4 regions of the Jeotgalibacillus sp. 10bf12 genome follow, and region 4 is predicted to be linked to each of the others. Evidence: riboswitches for the same ligand, from Rfam matches in the RefSeq annotation. Region 4 holds a riboswitch; each other region holds the start of a gene.

Region 1 (5,129 bases), 830 kb from region 4:
ATGATGGGATAGTCATTCAGTATCGTTTTGATCGGGTTCATGCTATGTCATCCTTTCTGTCATCCTATTATTCAGCCCGCTTTGACCGCTTTAAAAACTGCTTCGTTCTTTCTTTTTTCGCGTGGTTAAACAGCTGATCAGGCGTTCCTTCTTCTACAATCAGCCCATCCTCCATAAAAATCACTCTGTCAGAGATGTCACGCGCAAACTGAAGCTCATGCGTCACAATGAGCATCGTTTTTCCTTCTTCAGCCACACTTTTAATCGTTGCCAGCACACCGTCCACAAGCTCCGGGTCAAGTGAAGATGTAGGCTCATCAAACAACAGGACTTTCGGGTTGAGTGCCATCGCACGGGCAATGCCGACACGCTGCTGCTGACCGCCTGAAAGCTGCGCCGGATAATGATCGAGCCGGTTGGATAACCCGACTTTTTCAAGGATGGCAAGGCTTGTCTCTTTCGCCCGCTCCTTCTTCAGCTGCTTCACACTTGTTAAGCCGACCATTACGTTTTCGAGTACAGTCAGGTTTTTGAATAGATTGTACTGCTGAAAAACCATGCCTGTTGACGTTCTTAACGCCAGAATATCCGACTTACCTGCCGACTCAGCGTCCACCTTTTTACCGTTGAGCTGAACGATTCCGCTGTTTGGCTGCTCGAGAAAATTGATGCAGCGCAGGAGCGTTGATTTCCCTGACCCGCTTGGACCTAAGATCGACACGACTTCCCCTTCACGAATGTCCAGGTCAATCCCTTTCAGCACGTGCTGTTTGTCATAATATTTATGAATATTTTCAAGTTTTATCATCATGCAATCCCTCTTTCATATCTGCGCGCCCGCTTTTCAAGTCTGACAAGCAGCCGTTCAACAGCGATGCAGAGAATCCAGTAGACAATCGACACCGCAATATACACTTCAAAAAATGCCAGACCGCGTGAGCCGAGAATTTTCGCCTGTCCCATGACGTCAATGACACCAATAATGAATACTAAGGATGTATCCTTGATCGTGCTGATAAACATATTGCCAAGGTTAGGGATCGCAACAGTCAACGCCTGCGGGAAAATGATTTTCGTCATCATCTGCACCGGGCTCATCCCGATCGCCTTCGCTGCTTCAAACTGCCCACGGTCCACTGATTCAATCGCAGAACGGATCGTCTCAGACAGATAAGCCCCGAGGTTAATTGAAAACGCCAGTAGCGCATACACTTCAGGCGAAATACTGTTCACATCTGCTGATAAAAACACACCGTATTCAATCTGCAGGTAATAAATCACTTTCGGGATCCCGTAAAACACCAGATAGATCTGTACGAGTAATGGCGTTCCCCTGATAAATGAGACGTAGACTGATGTAATCACGCTCAGTACAGGCACCTTGTAGATTTTAATTAAAGCTGTCGCAAGTCCGATCAGAAGGCTGATCACCATAGAACCCACGGCAATCCCTATCGTAATCGGCAGTCGCGACAAAATCGCGGGATAGCTTTCTATGATAAAGCCGATATCCAGTAAATTTTCCATACACTCTTACCCTCCGGACGCTTATTCAGGAATATATTCTCCGCCGGTCCACTTCTGTGACAGTTCAGCTAATGTACCATCCTCTTTCAGCTGCCTGATGATCGGATCAATTAAGGCCTTCAGCTCCTCGCCTTTTTCACCGTGCTTCAGCACAATGCCCATCTGATCATTGACAAGCGACTGTCCGACAATTTCAACGCCCAGCTCATTTTTCTCAAGCACGTTATTCATCATAATCGGATCATTCACATAGGCATCTACGCGTTCGTTTTGCACGTCCTGTAAAATCTCAGCAGGCGTTCCGCTTTCACTGTACGTTAATTCAATCGGAGTATCCGCTGTCTCGTTATACTCTTCAAGCAGCAGCGTATAGGAATCACCCGCGAGCGCACCCACCTTCTTTCCTTCAAGGTCCTCAATGGTCTGAATATCCTCTCTGCCTTCCTTCACAGCAATGACCGTTTCAGCTGCAAAATAGGACTCATCTGTAAATAAATACTTCTCCTCGCGCTCAGGTGTTTTCGCTACCTGATCAGCTACCGCCTGAATTTTATTGGATTCAAGCGAAAGAAACATACTGTCCCATGGAACCGCCTTAAACTCGAATGTATAGCCATCAAGCTCCTCATCAATCGCTTTTACAACATCCACGTCATAGCCTGTCAGTTCATTGTTGTCATCTGCAAAAGCAAATGGCGGATAATCATTCTGCGTTCCGACCGTAATGACCTCATCGCCATTTGACGCCGTCGTTTCCTCTGAAGAACAGCCGCTTACTACACCTGCTCCAGCCAGTAAAAATAGTGATAAGAATAAAGGTTGATGTCTTTTCATTATGCAAGCTCCTTTTATGTATATAATGTAAATTAATGTAATGGATTAGCTTTTTAAAGTCATATTTCCATTGTTGAACACACTACGCTCCCTTTTTCCTTATCTGCAACCGGCAATATAAAGGGCAATCTCCTGATAAACACAAAAAAACCACTTCCAATAAGAAAGAGGTTTTAATCTGCTTCTTATCTCTCAGAATGACAACATTCTGCAGGAATTAGCACCTCTCATCAAATGATGGTTGCTGGACGTCATCGGGCCTGTCCCTCGGTCTCTCTGGATAAGTTATTTAATTTTTCGATAGTTAGAATAGTATGCGACTTTTAAGCTTCTGTCAAACAGATTTTTCTTCTTTTTACACACACTCACATTTTCTTAAAAATTGAAAGCGTAACCAACGCAATATCCCGACACTTTTTACGTATTGAGCATATTAAAAATATTTCGGGACATAGTAACAGCATCTATTTTAATTTGGGGGAGGAACAAAATGAAACGACAAACCGGCACTTATTATTGGCCTACTACTTTTCCGGATGCACCGTCTTATCCTGTACTAGAAACAGACCTCATCTGTGATGTACTGATTGTTGGAGGCGGAAGTTCAGGGGCGCAGTGTGCACATTACCTGGCTGGCCATGACCTGGATACAGTCGTGATCGAAAAATCAACGATTGCTAGCGGAAGCACTGTGACGAATACAGCGATTTTGCAATATTCAGGTGAAAAGATGTTCACCAGTTTAGTGAATACATTCGGAGAAGACTACATTGCAAGACATTTGCAGCTGCTGCAGGAGGCGATTGATGAGATTGAAGCAGCCTCCAAAAGCAGTTCAATCGACTGCGAATTCACCAGAAGAGATACGTTATATTCCGCAAGCTGTCCGGAAGACGTTGCCAAGCTGCAAAAGGAATATGAGTATTTAAAGCAGCATGATTGTGAGGTCGACTTTTTAAAAAGAGATGAGATTGAAGCGAAGTATCCATTTAGCAGAGAAGCAGCGATTTATTCCTATCGCGACGGTGAAATTAATCCATTCAAATATACGCATGCGCTATTTGAAGAGGCAGTGGCACACGGTGTACGTGTATATGAGCATACTGAAATGAATGGACAGCACGTCGATCAGGGCAGCGGCAATATGATTGTGACAACGAAGAACGGTTATGCCATAGAGGCGCGTCATGTGATTTTTGCTGCAGGTTATGAGGGCATGGATATTAAAAAAGAGAAGAAAGCTTCTTTTGAAAGTACCTTCACGATTACCACTACTCCGGTTGATGACCTGTCTGCATGGTACAACCGGACACTTCTCTGGGAAACCGCACGTCCCTATATTTATGTACGGACTACGAAAGACAACCGGGTAATCATTGGCGGACTGGATGAAAATACAGATGAAGAAAGAGACAGAAATAGTAAATTAACTCATAAAAAATATCAGTTAATTAAGGAATTTAATAAACTGTTTCCTGATATTCAGGTGGAACCTGAGTTTTATCTGGCTTCATCCTACGGTGGGATTGTAGATGGGGTACCTGTCGTTGGGAATTACAAAGAATTCCCGGGCTGTTATTTCGTGTTTGCATTTGGTGATAACGGGATGGTGTATGGGCAGGTGTTAGCAAAGCTTGTTGCTGAGGAGATTGTGAAAGGGGATAGTGCGGGTCTGGCGATGTATTTGCAGGATCGGCCGATATTAAATCAAGCAAAAAGGCCGTGACAATCCCGGCCTTTGCTTTTTTAATCTTCATCCGTTGTTAATTCTACATATATGCCTGTTGTTAAAATGATGACGAGAAAAAAGAAGATTAACGATAGTACCATTTCACTCAACTCCTACCATGTGATAAATCCTCTGGAACCTGGTGGTGCATGCTGAATCATCTGGGCGATCGGGATCGCGTATGCGATGATGATGAGTAAGAAGGCGATGCCAATCCACAGCCACCAGTTTTCAAGTATTTTCGGTGTTGCCCGTTTATCACTTTCAGCAAGCGGAAACTCAACAAATTCATGCGGCTCAGCCTTTGGTGAGACGAATGCGCTCATGATCACGATATAGAGCAGCAGCATGGCTGAAAGGAAAAGAATGCTTCCGCCAACGGCCATTGTGACGTGGTTTGTCAGGATGCCATCAAACCACTCCATTGCGGATTCATGGCCGTTGTAACCTGAATATGCTGTTCGGCGAGGCGCGCCGAGCAGTCCGAGAATATGCTGCGCTGTACTCATTAACAGCATCCCGACTGACCATAAGCCAATCTGGATAAAGCCTAATTTTTTCATGGTGTTCGAGAACTTTCTTCCGGTTAAATACGGAATTAGCCAGTATGTCAGCCCCATGAAAGTCATAGCAACAGGCGTTCCGACAGTAATATGGAAGTGACCGACGATCCAGAGTGTGTTGTGCACGATTTCATTCAGCTGAAAGCTTGCGTTAATGATTCCGCCTGCTCCTCCCGGAATGAAGAAGGCCATGGCCACGAAAATGGATGTGAACCGCAGATCTCTCCACGGAAGCTTTGTGAACCAGCCGAATAACCCTTTCCCGCCATTCTTACGTCCAGCCCGCTCGAAGTTTGCAAACATGGAGAATGCCGTCATGAGAGACGGAATAATCACCATAAACGTTAATACGACCTGCAGGAACTTCCAGAAGTCAGAGATGCCGGGCTCCATTAGCTGATGGTGAAAGCCGACAGGAATGGAGAACAGGATAAACAGGACAAATGCAAGACGTGCAAGTGAATCACTGAAGACCG
Region 2 (5,129 bases), 1.6 Mb from region 4:
GTAAAGCGAAAAAATGGCTGGATCAAAATGAGGTGTCATACGAAGAAATTCATTTAATCGATTCACCTCCTTCAAAAGAAGAACTTTCTGAGCTACATAAGAAAAGCGGGCTTGAGCTGAAGAAGTTTTTCAATACAAGCGGTGTAAAGTATCGCGAGCTTGGTTTAAAAGATAAGCTTGCCGACATGTCAGATGAGGAAAAGCTTGAACTGCTTGCTTCAGACGGCAAACTGATCAAGCGTCCGCTGACGACTGACGGCAATCAGGTAACAGTTGGATTTAAAGAACCGGAATTTGAAGAAAAATGGCAGGGTTAATCAGAAACAATTCTTGTTTTCGGGCACCTGTTATGCCAATATGAAGTAGTATAGAAATCATTCATATGCGGAGGGAAAACACATGAGTTCACCAAAAGAATTACGTTATTCAGAAGAACACGAATGGGTAAAAGTTGAAGACGGTAAAGCACGAATCGGTATTACTGAATTCGCACAGTCAGAGCTTGGCGATATCGTATTTGTTGAGCTTCCGGAAGTAGGCGACGAGCTGCAGGCAGACGAGCCATTTGGCAGCGTTGAGTCTGTTAAAACAGTGTCAGAACTTTACGCACCAGTCAGCGGTAAAGTCGTTGAGGTGAACGAAGACCTTGAAGACAGCCCTGAATACGTTAACGAATCTCCATATGAAAAAGCATGGATGGTCGTAGTTGAACTTTCTGATGACTCAGAAGTTGACGCACTGATGGATGCTGAAGCATATGACAAAATGACAGACGAAGACTAATTGATGTGCCGTTCACCTGGTTGGGTGGGCGGTTTTTTTATGAAACCGGCTCACTGCGCGCCAGGCGGACGCTTTCCGCGGGGACGGCGCTGAGCCTCCTCGGCTTTGCCTGCGGGGTCTCACCTGTCCGTCACATCCCGCTGGAGTCGCCGCCTTCTGCTCCGTTCACCTCATCCTGTCTATGTGAAATATAAACGGTATCTAATTTTTCAGTTATTAGTTTATGGGGAAAGAATCCATATTTGCGCAGCAGGTGATTGGAGCGTAAGGGGCTCGTCAGGAAGGGACAGGTGAGGCTTATGGTGAAGCCTGCTGGTTCACCGCCCGGCCGTGAAGTCCCCCTGAAGCGGAAAACACCTGCCACTATATAGCAACACTAACTTCAAGAGATTTTCACCCATCTCATTTACTTGCATTTCTCAACAGTACAGGCGACAATTAAATCAGCAGCATACCATGTTAGAAAGCCGTGCGATCCTTAGGTGAAGGTGTGATGGGAAATGCAGTGCAAAAAGGTTATTATTGTTGAGGGTAAGTCTGATAAGCGTAAGGTTCAGCCGATTATCAGAGAGCCGGTTGATATTATTTGTACAAATGGCACAATCAGCCTGACGAAAATGGATGAGCTGATTGATGAGTTGTATGAAAAAGATGTCTATGTGCTTGTGGATGCGGATGATGCAGGTGAGAAGCTGCGAAAACAGTTTAAAAGAGAGATGCCTGAAGCGGATCATCTTTATATCGACAAAGCCTATCGTGAGGTTGCAACAGCTCCTGAGCAGCATCTGGCTGTTATTTTAGCCGGTGCAAATATTGATATTTACACTGAGTTTTTAGAAAAAAGGATGAATCTTTAATGATAAAAGAATGGACAATAGAAGCGCTGGACCAGCGTTTGCAGGAAAAAAAGCAGTCAGCGATGTATTTATACACGCCAATGTGCGGGACGTGTAAGCTTGCGGGGAAAATGCTTGAAGTGACAGCCGCTGCGATTCAGGATACTGAGGTCGGAAAAGCAGATCTAAACTATGTTGAACCGCTTGCTGAGCGTTATCAGATTGAAAGTGTCCCATGCCTGCTGTTATTTAAAGATGGTCAGATGGTGCAGAAAATCTATAAGTTTGAATCAGTGCCAACGATCTTTGAGGCATTCAGAGAACTGTCCGGACAGCCGGCAAATCAGTAAATGTGCAATTTTGAAAAAAATTCGTTGACAGTAAATTTAAGAACATGATACGATTTGTCTCGTACTCTTAATGAATCTTAACTGAATACGCGTAACTCTTATCAAGAGCGGCGGAGGGAAGTGCCCTATGAAGCCCGGCAACCGACAGTTTACTGGAAAGGTGCCAAGTCACACAGGTTTATACCTGGTAGATGAGAGAAAGCCGTTTAATTTTTGACGCCTTTCTGCTCATCACGCAGAGAGGCGTTTTTTATATATAACAGGACTATTTGAAGGCAGTATTTTAATTTCCTGCTTTAACGGGATAATAAGTTAATTTACGAAAGTGGGTGATGGTATGATAACCATCTCAGATGTAAAAAAAGTATTTAAAACAAAAAGCGGTTCACTGACTGCAGTTGACAAAGTTAACCTGAACATTCACGAAGGCGAAATCTTTGGCGTCATTGGATACAGTGGTGCCGGTAAAAGTACATTAATCCGTATGCTGAACGGTCTTGAACAGCCGTCAGAAGGTAAGGTTGATATAAATGGTAAGCTGATTTCCTCTATCAAAGGAGGAGACTTGCGGAAAGCAAGACAAAAAATCAGTATGATTTTCCAGCATTTCAATCTTCTATGGTCAAGGTCTGTAAGAGAAAATATTTCTTTTCCGCTTGAAATAGCAGGTGTTCCTAAACAGGAACGATTAAAAAGAGTGGATGAGTTAATCGAACTTGTAGGACTTGATGGCCGTGGAGATGCCTATCCTTCTCAACTGAGTGGCGGTCAAAAGCAGAGAGTCGGGATTGCACGGGCACTTGCGAATGACCCTGAAGTACTGCTTTGTGATGAAGCAACATCGGCGCTTGACCCTCAGACGACCGATTCAATTCTTGAACTGCTGGTGGATATTAATAAGCGCCTCGGTCTGACAATCGTGCTGATCACACATGAAATGCACGTCATCAGAAAAATCTGCCACCGTGTTGCTGTGATGGAAGGCGGTAAAGTAGTTGAACTTGGAGATGTCCTTGACGTATTTAAGCAGCCGAAAGAAAACATCACAAAACGTTTCGTTCAGCAGGTAACAGAACCTGAAGAAACAAAAGATACGATTGAGCATCTGCTGAAAGAGTACCAGGACGGCAAAGTGATCAAGCTGACTTTTGTAGGTGAATCAGCTGAGCAGCCGGTCGTTACAAATCTGATCCGTTCATTCGAGCTGCAGGTCAATATTCTGCAGGGGAAAATTTCGCAGACGCAAAACGGCGCATACGGCTCATTGTTTATTCATTTACACGGGCAGCCGGATGAGTTAGCGCGAGCGATTGAATTTCTAGAAGCGGCAAGTGTCGGAGTGGAGGTGATCACACATGATTGAGCAGATTTTTCCGAACGTTGAGTGGCCGGTCATGTGGGAGGCGACCTACGAAACGATTTATATGACAGTCATTTCAGTCATCATTACATTTATCTTAGGACTGGCACTCGGGTTGCTTTTATTTCTTACTTCAAAAGGAAACTTACTGGAAAATAAAATCGCTTATGGCATTACGACAGCACTCGTTAATATATTCAGGTCAATTCCATTTATTATCCTGATTATTCTGCTCATCCCATTTACTCGTTTTCTGCTTGGGACGATCAGGGGAGCAGATGCAGCCTTGCCGGCATTGATAATTGGTGCCGCACCATTCTACGCACGTATGGTTGAGATTGCATTGCGTGAGATTGATAAGGGCGTCATTGAAGCGGCAAGATCAATGGGAGCCAAAATCAGTACGATTATTTTTAAAGTATTAATTCCGGAATCAATGCCAGCTCTCATCTCAGGTATTACCGTTACAGCCATTGCGCTGGTCGGTTATACAGCGATGGCAGGTGTCATCGGAGCAGGCGGACTTGGTAACCTTGCATTCCTTGACGGATTCCAGCGAAGCAGGGATGACGTAGTGCTCGCAGCAACCATCATTATCTTAGCAATCGTCTTCATCATTCAATTCTTTGGAGACTTCTTCACCAACAAACTGGATAAACGCTAATTTAGCTTATTATAAAAACACACTAAGGGAGAGAATCACACATGAAAAAATTCGTAGCAGGAACATTCGCAGTAACAAGTATTTTTGCATTAGCCGCTTGCGGTTCAGATAACGCAGAGGAAGGTATCGGCTCAAGTGAAGATGGTGAGCCGGTTGAACTGAGAGTCGGCGCATCTAACGTACCACACGCTGTAATCCTTGAGCAGGCACAGCCTTTACTTGAAGAAGAAGGCGTAGACCTTCAGATCGAAACGTATCAGGACTACATTCTTCCTAACCAGGATCTTGATTCAGGTGAAATTGATGCAAACTACTTCCAGCACGTACCTTACCTTGAGTCACAAATTGCAGAACATGATTATGACTTTGCAAATGCTGGCGGCATTCACATTGAGCCAATCGGCGTATATTCTCAGGATTATGCATCACTTGATGAGCTTCCGGATGGTGCTGAAATTCTAATGAGTAATTCTGTAGCTGATCACGGCCGTATTCTTACTATGCTTGAAGCACAGGGTCTGATCACACTGGATCCTGAAGTTGAAAAAACAGCAGCAGAAGTATCTGATATTGTAGAAAACCCTAAAAACCTTCAGTTCGAAGCGGATTATGAAGCAGCACTTCTTGTACAGCTTTATGAAAATGGAGAAGGTGACGCAGTTCTAATCAACTCTAACTATGCAATTGATGCAGGAATCAACCCGCTTGAAGATTCAATTGCCCTTGAGGATTCTGATTCACCATATGTTAACGTCATTGCAGTTAACAGTGGTGAAGAGGATAACGAAGCAGTTCAGAAGCTTGTAGAAGTTTTAACTTCTGAAGAAATCCAGGACTTCATTCTTGAAGAATGGGGCGGCGCAGTCGTACCGGTTGACGCTGAATAATTGTTTGGTAACTGCTCAGTCTATGACTGGGCAGTTTTTTTATATTTTTGCGCGGGGCAAGGGAAGGTGAGTTTGTATTAATTTGTGCTGAAGTTGTTGCAATCCCTGCTCAGGTTGTCGTGATACACCCGGGAAGTTGTTCCTATCCGTGCCAGAATTGCTTCTATTTTCTCTTCAAATGTCTGTATCCCATCTGAATACTTGTTTTGCACCGATCCCGCTTGATGCTCTTAAGACACTAAAGACCTG
Region 3 (5,129 bases), 1.5 Mb from region 4:
CCATTGCTCTTGTGTAAGTAAGTTTCATACGTGATCCCGTCCCGTAAGCACCGCCAGTCCAGCCGGTATTGACCAGGTATACTTCTGCATCATGCTCTTCAAGCTTTTTACCAAGCATTTCAGCGTATACAGTCGGTTCAAGTGGAAGGAAAGGAGATCCAAAGCAGGTTGAGAACGTTGCTTCCGGCTCAGTAATGCCTCTTTCAGTGCCGGCAAGCTTTGATGTGTAGCCGCTCAGGAAGTGGTACATTGCCTGTTCTTTTGTCAGCTTTGCGATCGGAGGCAGTACACCAAATGCATCAGCAGTCAGGAATACAATTGTATTCGGGTGACCGGCTCTGCTTGGATCCACGATATTTCTCATCGCCTGCAGCGGATATGCAGCACGCGTATTTTCAGTTAATGAAGAGTCATCATAGTCTGCTTCATGTGACTCAGGGTCAAGCACGACATTTTCAAGGACTGAACCAAATCGGATCGCATCGAAAATCTGCGGCTCTTTTTCCTCTGACAGGTTAATGCATTTCGCGTAGCATCCACCCTCGATATTAAACACGCCATTATCAGACCAGCCGTGCTCATCATCCCCAATGAGCTTACGGTCAGCATCTGCTGATAGCGTTGTTTTACCAGTTCCTGAAAGTCCGAAGAATAATGCCACATCCCCTTCAGCACCAACGTTTGCTGAGCAGTGCATCGGTAAAATATCATTTTGCGGTAGCAGATAATTCATCACAGAGAAAATAGACTTTTTCATTTCGCCTGCATATTCTGTGCCACCGATTAAAATTGTGCGTTGTTCAAATGATACAATGATAAATGTTTCAGAATTTGTACCATCTGTTTCAGGGTCAGCTTTCAATGATGGAGCAGACAAAATTGTAAACGGCGCTTCATTCCGGCTGGTCCATGCTTCACCTTTTTCAGGTCTGATAAATAGCTGGTGGGCAAAAAGATTATGCCATGCGCGCTCGTTGACCACACGGATTGGGAGGCGGGAATCAGCATCAGCGCCTGCAAATCCTTCAAACATAAATACTTCTTCTTTTTCACCAAGGTGGTTTAGTACTTTCGTATATAAACGGTCAAATGAATCCTCAGAGATCGGCTGATTGACTTTACCCCAGTCAATCTTGTCACGTACAGAAGCTTCATCCACAATAAATTTATCTTTTGGAGAGCGGCCGGTGTATTTGCCAGTTTCCGCTTTTACAGCGCCTGTAGAAGTTAATGTGCCTTCTTCTCTCATTAATACCTTCTCTACAAGCTGAGGTACAGAAAGGTTCTTATTCACGCGTTCGCTCATTAATAGTTCTTTTAATTCTGAAGTGTTTCGGATTGTTGTCATGTTATCTCCCACCTTTTCAGTAAGTCATTCACCTTTGTTCGAAATTAGTATAACACATTCAATTGAATAGTCTATACTAATTGGTGATTTCGTTAAAAATTCTTAAATTGTTTGTTTTTTAAAGGTTGGCTGATGATTTCCGCTTCAGGGGGACGCTTTCCGCGGCCGGGCGGTGAGCCCGCAGGCTTCGCCATAAGCCTCACCTGTCCCTTCCTGCCGCAGGAGTCGCCCCCATCCACTCCAATCAACAGCTGTGCAAGTAAGATAATGGATTTTAAAAAATGAAAGCTTAATAAAAGTTCTTATTATCATAGAATATTATGATTGACATTACACATTCATTTCCGTAAGATAGTTTTTTGAACGGATACTCTTATCCCGAGCTGGTGGAGGGACAGGCCCTATGAAACCCAGCAACCTGCTCTGCAAAAAAGCATGATGCTTTTGCGGTCCAAACATTTGGAGCGAAGGTGCTAACCTGGAGCAAGACGTGTGTCTTGAACGATAAGAGTGAAAGGCGAACTGATTATGAACCTTTCCTCATGAACGTGATTTGAGGAGAGGTTTCTTTTATTTATGCCGAAACTTGGATGATCTTGTAGGTTAACGTTCGATCTCTAAGGGTAATGAGTACCGTCGACTATTTGCTTCACAAGGAGGAGACTTATATGTCTGTAAAACGTCGTTTATTTACATCCGAGTCCGTAACTGAGGGACATCCGGATAAAATCTGTGATCAGATTTCTGATTCAATTCTTGATGCAATTCTGAAAGATGATCCGAATGCCCGCGTGGCATGCGAAACTTCTGTTACAACCGGACTTGTTCTGGTAGCTGGAGAAATCTCAACTTCTACGTATGTAGATATCCCTAAGATCGTACGTGAAACGATCAAAGAAATCGGTTATACACGTGCTAAATATGGTTTTGATGCGGATACTTGTGCAGTACTAACTTCTATTGATGAGCAGTCACCTGACATTGCAGCAGGAGTTGACCGTGCGCTAGAAGACCGTGAAAGCCAGATGACTGACGCGGAAATCGAATCAATTGGTGCAGGCGACCAGGGGCTTATGTTCGGTTATGCAAATAACGAAACAGCTGAACTGATGCCACTGCCAATCTCACTTGCTCACAAACTGTCACGCCGTCTGACTGAAGTGCGTAAAGAAGATATTCTTCCATACCTTCGTCCTGATGGTAAGACGCAGGTGACAGTTGAATATGATGAAAATGACAAGCCGGTGCGCGTAGACACAATCGTTATCTCAACGCAGCACCATCCGGAAGTCAGCCTTGAGCGTATTCAGCGTAACCTGAAGGAACACGTAATTAACCATGTCGTTCCTGCAGAGCTAATTGATGAAGATACTAAATACTTCATTAACCCGACTGGGCGCTTCGTTATTGGCGGACCTCAGGGAGATGCCGGTCTGACTGGCCGTAAAATCATCGTTGATACTTACGGTGGATATGCGCGTCACGGCGGCGGTGCATTCTCTGGTAAGGATGCAACGAAAGTTGACCGCTCAGGTGCTTACGCTGCACGTTACGTAGCGAAAAACATCGTTGCTGCAGGTCTTGCTGATAAATGTGAAGTACAGCTTGCATACGCAATCGGCGTAGCGCAGCCTGTATCAATTTCTGTTAATACATTTGACACTGGTAAAGTGGAAGAGGATACACTTGTGGATCTGATCCGTAATCACTTTGACCTTCGTCCTGCAGGCATTATTAAAATGCTTGACCTTCGCCGTCCGATCTACAAGCAGACAGCTGCTTACGGACACTTCGGCCGTAATGATCTTGACCTTCCATGGGAAAGAACAGATAAAGCAGATGCGTTGAAGAAGGATGCTAACGCATAATAAGAATACAATCCGTCCGGAATATATCTGTTATGATATATTCCGGATTTTTTGTTGAATGGGCATAGATCAAATTTCACTATTCTAAGAACATGGTGTGAGTTTCTTTGAATCACAGTAAGCGTCAAACGAACCACACCTTCTGTTGTGTAACCTTCCGTGACAAAATGAAGGAAATCAAATATGTAACGAACGTGTTCAATCAAGCTACGATTTTTTCTACTTTCTCTTCACATAGACATTTCAAACGGATCTTAAGCCAGATGAAATGCTCCTTTCTTCGAAAGGTACACCGACTGCCTCTTATCCTATGAACACATTGGTTATATGGAAGGTGTGGTTATTGAATGGATGTAAAAGAAAGCTCAAATCACGTGCCAAGTGGATACGTAGAAAAGATGTCGCGTATCTATGAAGAGTGGCGTGAAAGTGACTTATCATTAAAAGCATTTTGCGAGACTCGGGATGAAGTCACGTACAGTCAGCTTCATTATTTTAGAATGACTTACCGGCCAGAGGATATCCAACAGGAACGTCCAACTGGATGGGCAAAAATCAATATGCAATCCCCTACTACGAAGCTCGACCTGCACGTAGGGCCATATAAAGTTGTGATCCCTCCGGGATTTGATAAAGAATTATTAACTGAACTGCTGGAGGTGATCACGCCATGATTCTTCAACCGGAATCTATACGCAATATATACCTCGCTCAAGGCGTGACAGATATGCGATTATCCATTGATGGTCTTGCGGCCATCGTACAGGAAACGTTTGAATTAGATCCGTGTTCTTCAGATATCTTTTGTTTTGTAACCGTGAACGGGATAAAGTGAAGATTCTACACTGGGAGCACAATGGTTTTTGGCTGTATTATCGCAGACTTGAAAATGGCCGATTCCGTTGGCCCGAAGGGCGTGAAGATGAAACCACTTCTCTGAACCCTAAACAGTTAAAGTGGTTGTTAGAAGGACTGACGATTGAAGATGGAAAAGTTCATCCGAAACTTTCCGGCATGAAAGTTATATAAGGGGTAGACCTCAGACAGAAGGTGTCGTACCCTAGGGGTATGAAAAAACAAACGACACCTTCTCATCCTAAAACTTCAAATAAAGACCGCATTCATGAACTGGAAAAGCGTAACGAAGAGCTCGAAGCTCTTGTCTCTTGGTATGAAGGCCAATTCAAACAGCTTCAAACCGAGAAATTCGGCCGTTCCAGTGAAAAGACGAATACCTCCGATGGTCAGATTGAACTTCCACTTTTTTAATGAAGTAGAGATCACTCAAGATTCAGCACATGAAGAACCACAGTTAAACGAAAGCGATCTCGTTTCAAGCACTCAAAAAAACAAGCGAAAGCGTTCATCACATGAACTGAACCTTCCGGTTGAAAAAGTCACTTATCATTTACCTGAAGCTGAACGAAATTGCGAAAGCTGCGGGCATGACCTACACGTTATGACGACAGAAACAAACCGCACACTTGAAATTATTCCGGCCAGTGTCAAAGTCACTGAACACGCGCAAGAAGTATATGCTTGCCGTCAGTGTCAGGAATCTGGGATTGAAACACCTATTATCAAAGCGCCAAAACCGGCATCAGTCTACCCTAAAAGCATGGCATCTGCCTCATCGATGGCTTACGTGCTGACCCAAAAATATCAATCTGGTCTCCCTCTGTACCGTCAGGAACAGCTCTTTAAACAACAGGGGATTCCTCTTTCGAGACAGACAATGGCGAACTGGGCAGTTTATGGGGCTGATCAATGGTTATCACCATTAGTGACACAGATGAAGGCTAAAATGATGAAGGAAGCTGTCTTACATGCAGATGAAACGTCTGTTCAAGTGCTGAACGAAGAAGGTCGTGCAGCTTCATCAACTTCTTATATGTGGCTCTATCGGACTGGTC
Region 4 (5,129 bases):
ATATTAAAAACAAAAGCTCCGGGATAAGTTATTTCCCCGGAGCTTTTACTACTTATTATTTTTGAACACAAAATTTTGAAAAAAGGATATTATTCCTACTAGAAAACAGGAGAAAGTCAATAAGAAAATCTCCAATGAAGAAAGTTCTATGGAAATGAAAAGGATCACAGCTGATAATCCCACTATAAAATATACTGGTATAAATTTTTTTGACAATAGTAGCTCACTCAAATTAATAACTCCTCTAACTCAAGAAATAGATCCTTCACTGATCATAACTAAACTAGTTTACAATCTTAAATCATGCTGCAGAATTACCTCTAAAACACAAACGTTTAATCAACTGTTTGCTTCGATGCAATAGCGCTGACTCTCTTTTTATTATCTTTTTTCTCTATAAATACAGGCAATACATTGATAAAAATAGAAGCCCCTGTCAAAACCCACAATGCCCATTGGAAGTTAACGACTTCCCTGACAGCTGACCAGTCTTCTTTTGCTGCCTGCCCGGCGATAAAGGTGATTTCTGCACACAGTGTGAGTGCTGTAAATGATAAAGCTGCCGCCATCGCAAGCTTATAATCCTTTCCTGCTGAAAATAAATAAATATTAAGCAGTGTTGCTGCGATTGCAATAAATCCTAATATGATCCACATTACGACGCCTCCCTGATTTCTTCAATAACCTTAATTTAGAAAAAATAGTCAATGTTAGTCTATCATACATTTTCATCGTAAAAATGATGACCTTCATTATTAGTGATTTAAAATACTCACTACAAATGCAGGACACGAAAGATATTTAAAAAAAGAGCAACCAAATGGCTGCTCTCTTTTAATACGCTCTTTACTTAAGCCTCAACAGTCACCCGTGTAGACCGGTCGTTATACATATCAACATCTAATTCATTCGTTACCTTACTCGTCAGCACTCCGGCTGTCATACTTCCGCTGACATTAACAGCTGTTCTTCCCATATCAATCAGTGGTTCAATGGAAATTAACAGACCAGCTAAGCCGATCGGAAGATTCAGGGCTGACAGGACAAGAATGGCTGCAAATGTTGCGCCGCCTCCAACGCCTGCAACACCAAATGAACTGATTGCCACAACGGCGATGACCGTTAAGATAAACGTCGGTGTGAGGGGATTGATTCCGACGGTTGGTGCAATCATGATCGCGAGCATGGCAGGATACACACCTGCACAGCCGTTTTGTCCGATTGACAATCCAAATGAACCTGCGAAATTAGCCGTTCCATCTTTTACCCCTAAGTTCTGCTGAGTCCGGATGTTCATTGGCAACGCGCCGGCACTGGTGCGGGTTGTAAACGCAAAAGCGAGAACAGGAAATGCTTTTTTGACAAAAGTAACTGGGTTTAAGCCTGAAATTGTTAGCAGGATCAAATGAATAATAAAGACAATACCCAGTGCTACGTATGAAGCAATCACAAATTTACCGAGATTCACTATGGCATCAAAGTTTGTGGTTGCCACTGTTCTCGCCATGACCGCCAGCACACCATAAGGCGTTAATCTTAAAATTAATGTCACGACGCGCATCACGATCGCATAAAGAGAGTCGACAATCTTAGAAAATAATTCCGCTTGTTCAGGCTGCTTTCTTCTGACACCCAAAAACGCCAGACCAAGAAAAGCTGCGAAAATGACAACTGAAATCGTGGAAGTCGGGCGGGCGCCTGTGAAATCCAGAAAAACATTTGATGGAACTAAAGCAAGGATTTGCTGTGGAAATGTCACGTTTTCCACTGTCCCATACGTTTCTTCCAATGAAGCGGCACGGCCTGTTTCTGCTTCGCCCTGTTCGATTTGAATCGCTTCAAGATTAAAACCAGCCGTTGTAGCAATCCCAACAGCAGCTGCAATGGCAGTTGTTCCAACTAAAATGCCGATAATGAGTGCACTGATTTTTCCGATATTCTTTGTTAAAGTCAGCTTTGTAAAAGCCGCAAGAATTGAAATGAAGACGAGCGGGATGGCGATCATCTGTAAGAGCCTGATGTAAGAACCACCAATTAGATTAAACCAATCAGCTGTAGTTGCAATAACAGTGGACTCAGATGGATAGATCCATTGCAATGCAAAACCTAATACAATTCCGAATGCTAAACCAAGTAAAACCCTTTTTGAAAATGATACGTGCTTCTTCTTAAGCGCGTAAAGAAAAATAATAAGACCAACTAACACAAATAAATTCAAACTAACTAAAAAAATGTCCACACAATTTCCTCCTCTAAATGAATTTTCAACATAAAAAAACTCCCAGTCAGAAAAATAAACTGGAAGAAAAAACATTAATCCAGTCTTATCTATCAAGAAACACTTGCTGGAATTGGCACAGTACTGATGAGTCAGTCTGCTGCCGAGGTGTCATTGGGCCAGTCCCTTAACCTCTCTTGATAAGACGATCTATTGAGTTTATGAAGTATCCCGATAAAAATACTTGGTTTTTATGTTAACGAATCGCAAATGCGCTGTCAATATTTATTTTTTTTGTTAAACAATTCTTTTCTTAACATTTTTCAGGGATCACATGCTGACTCGGATTCGACTGGGACAGTTTGCGCGCCTTTAATAAAATAACGTTTATTAAAAATGAGGGTGGAGGTATCCCAATTATATTCACACATCTGTTCTTATAGAACAAAAATGGGGGTAGTATATGTGAAAATGACATCTATATTTTAATAATTTTGTAGACAATATTTTAGGGAAGAAATGATCTTTAAACGTCATAAACAAAATATTATCAGAATGAAAAACAACAAAAAGATACGGAGTTGTACCTTTTTGCTGTCCCATTTCAGTCTTTGTACCCTCTTAGTCCTCTTCACTCATGTTAAACTCAGACGCAGGTCGAGGTGTGATAGGGTCCAGACATACGATACCGCAGAAACAATTCAAATCGACAGTCAGGCAGATGCCTGTTGCCTGCAGATTTCTGATGCTGTTGCCCGGGAAATAATCGCAGATTTGCGTTCCGTCGCCTGATGGCCCAGGAGTAGATCCGCCCATTGTAATTGGAAGCAGTAGCTCCAGCTGGACGCAGCACTTATCTTTCTCTCTGTCCTTATCTTTATCCACAAACTTTTTCGCGCGGAAGATCGGTGTTTTTACACATCTTAGTGCGGTCATTCCTGATCCGCCGACGGGAGCACTGAAAACGCCGCTTCCGATAAATGGTTCGCAATCCCCTTTACAGTAGAGTGCAAATGGAATCGTAGTAGGTCCATTTCCATTCCCGTTAGCCGCGATCGGTGATAGCAGGTTTCTGATTGCCTGGTCACAGCCTGTTGAACAGCAACCATTCGCATTAGCGCCAGCCACCTCATCCTGAGCTCTTACAATCTCACGAACAATACCACATACACATGAATCTTTTTTTCCGCAACACATTAAAATCTCTCCTTTTCATTATTGTTGTTGCATTAATATGTATATGTAAAAAAGTGACTAAATGCCTGTACAATAGCCTTGCAGAAAGAAATAAACGAGCTGACCTTAGATAAGTCAGGACTTAATGGTGAAGTTAAAAGTTAGTTTTCTCTTAGCATTCAGCTTTTTTTGATAGGCTTCTCACTGAAAACGAAGTAGATATCACAATAAATAAGGAAGCTTATTTATTCCATATTTTATAATTTAATTTGATTATTCAAACAAATCCGTTATACTAAAAACCATACATACCGACCGGTTAGTTAGTAAGGTCAAAAGGGGATGGAAAGATGAATTTTTCGTATTCTGCCGAGGTAAAAGATCTTGAGAAAAAGCTCAACAGATTTATGGAGGAGCACGTGTATCCGAATGAAGCGTTGTATGAGCGTCAGGTAAATGAAGGGGAGAGCCGCTGGAGTACAGTGCCGCCAATCATGGAAGAGCTGAAGGAGAAAGCAAAGGCTGAGGGACTTTGGAATTTGTTTTTGCCGGAGAGTGAATACGGAGCTGGGCTCAGTAACGTAGAGTACGCGCCGCTTTGTGAAATCATGGGGCGTTCGATGATTGGTCCTGAGGTGTTTAATTGTAATGCACCGGATACGGGAAACATGGAAGTGTTGGTGCGTTACGGGACAGAGGAGCAGAAGGATAAGTGGCTTAAGCCGCTGCTTGCAGGTGAGATCCGATCGTGCTTTTCGATGACAGAGCCTGATGTGGCTTCATCTGACGCGACAAATATTGAAGCGCGGATTGAGCGGGATGGTAATGAGTATGTGATTAACGGACGGAAATGGTGGTCTTCGGGTGCCGGGGATCCACGCTGTCAGATTGGCATTGTGATGGGAAAGACGGATCCTGGTGCTGATAAGTATGAGCAGCAGTCGATGATTCTTGTGCCGCTTGATACGCAGGGTGTGACGATTGAGCGGATGCTGCCTGTGTTTGGTTATGATCATGCGCCGCATGGTCACGGGGAGATTACGTTTGAAAATGTCAGGGTGCCGGCAGAGAATATGATTTTAGGTGAAGGAAAAGGGTTTGCGATTGCGCAAGGAAGACTTGGACCAGGCAGGATTCATCATTGCATGAGACTAATCGGGGCAGCGGAACGTGCGCTTGAGGAATTATGTAAGCGCGTCGTGGATCGTCATGCGTTTGGCAAACCGCTTGCAAGCCAGGGCGTGATCCGTGAGTGGATTGCTGATTCGCGGATTGAGATTGAACAGGCGAGACTGCTGACATTAAAGGCTGCTTATATGATGGACACAGTTGGCAACAAGGTGGCAAAAGCAGAGATTGCGATGATCAAAGTCGTGGCGCCTTCAATGGCACTGAAAGTCATTGACCGGGCGATTCAGGCGCTTGGGGCAGCGGGTGTGTCAGAGGATTTTCCGCTTGCAGCGCATTGGGCGAGTGCAAGAACACTCCGGCTCGCAGATGGACCGGATGAGGTGCACCGCGCACAGATTGGCAGACTTGAGCTGAAAAAATATCAGGGGAACGGGAGGAATTAAAAATGAAGGTAATGGAATTGTTTGATCTGACAGGGAAGACAGCGCTAGTGACAGGTGGCGGCCGCGGACTGGGTGAGCAGATCGCTGAAGGGTTTGCTGAAGCTGGAGCGAATGTGGTCATTTGTTCGAGAAAGCTTGAGGCGTGTCAGGAAGTTGCTGAC

What was found. Region 4 has a riboswitch for S-adenosylmethionine ahead of DH10bf12_RS08220 (L-cystine transporter). Riboswitches for the same ligand answer to the same signal wherever they lie in the genome.
Region 1: it holds a riboswitch for S-adenosylmethionine, as region 4 does, so the genes downstream of both, DH10bf12_RS03460 (transporter substrate-binding domain-containing protein) here and DH10bf12_RS08220 (L-cystine transporter) in region 4, are expected to answer to the same signal.
Region 2: it holds a riboswitch for S-adenosylmethionine, as region 4 does, so the genes downstream of both, DH10bf12_RS16715 (methionine ABC transporter ATP-binding protein) here and DH10bf12_RS08220 (L-cystine transporter) in region 4, are expected to answer to the same signal.
Region 3: it holds a riboswitch for S-adenosylmethionine, as region 4 does, so the genes downstream of both, metK (methionine adenosyltransferase) here and DH10bf12_RS08220 (L-cystine transporter) in region 4, are expected to answer to the same signal.

The regions. Positions count from the first base shown of each region.
Region 1 is NZ_CP200276.1:728,009-733,137, forward strand. Features, by position in the region: gene mmuM (homocysteine S-methyltransferase) at 1-41, opposite strand, end outside; gene DH10bf12_RS03450 (amino acid ABC transporter ATP-binding protein) at 68-808, opposite strand; gene DH10bf12_RS03455 (amino acid ABC transporter permease) at 808-1,527, opposite strand; gene DH10bf12_RS03460 (transporter substrate-binding domain-containing protein) at 1,549-2,361, opposite strand; SAM riboswitch class I at 2,544-2,648, opposite strand; gene DH10bf12_RS03465 (NAD(P)/FAD-dependent oxidoreductase) at 2,852-4,087, shown strand; gene DH10bf12_RS03470 (b(o/a)3-type cytochrome-c oxidase subunit 1) at 4,204-5,129, opposite strand, start outside.
Region 2 is NZ_CP200276.1:3,197,361-3,202,489, reverse strand. Features, by position in the region: gene DH10bf12_RS16735 (arsenate reductase family protein) at 1-317, shown strand, start outside; gene gcvH (glycine cleavage system protein GcvH) at 400-783, shown strand; gene DH10bf12_RS16725 (toprim domain-containing protein) at 1,284-1,640, shown strand; gene DH10bf12_RS16720 (thioredoxin family protein) at 1,640-1,969, shown strand; SAM riboswitch class I at 2,065-2,167, shown strand; gene DH10bf12_RS16715 (methionine ABC transporter ATP-binding protein) at 2,307-3,332, shown strand; gene DH10bf12_RS16710 (methionine ABC transporter permease) at 3,325-3,993, shown strand; gene DH10bf12_RS16705 (MetQ/NlpA family ABC transporter substrate-binding protein) at 4,035-4,880, shown strand.
Region 3 is NZ_CP200276.1:3,091,183-3,096,311, reverse strand. Features, by position in the region: gene pckA (phosphoenolpyruvate carboxykinase (ATP)) at 1-1,348, opposite strand, end outside; SAM riboswitch class I at 1,719-1,859, shown strand; gene metK (methionine adenosyltransferase) at 2,017-3,216, shown strand; gene tnpA (IS66 family insertion sequence element accessory protein TnpA) at 3,564-3,890, shown strand; gene tnpB (IS66 family insertion sequence element accessory protein TnpB) at 4,003-4,245, shown strand; gene DH10bf12_RS16085 (IS66 family transposase) at 4,285-4,485, shown strand; gene tnpC (IS66 family transposase) at 4,457-5,129, shown strand, end outside.
Region 4 is NZ_CP200276.1:1,555,009-1,560,137, forward strand. Features, by position in the region: gene DH10bf12_RS08215 (hypothetical protein) at 336-656, opposite strand; gene DH10bf12_RS08220 (L-cystine transporter) at 851-2,239, opposite strand; SAM riboswitch class I at 2,322-2,425, opposite strand; gene DH10bf12_RS08225 (CotY/CotZ family spore coat protein) at 2,840-3,415, opposite strand; gene DH10bf12_RS08230 (acyl-CoA dehydrogenase) at 3,745-4,968, shown strand; gene DH10bf12_RS08235 (SDR family oxidoreductase) at 4,971-5,129, shown strand, end outside.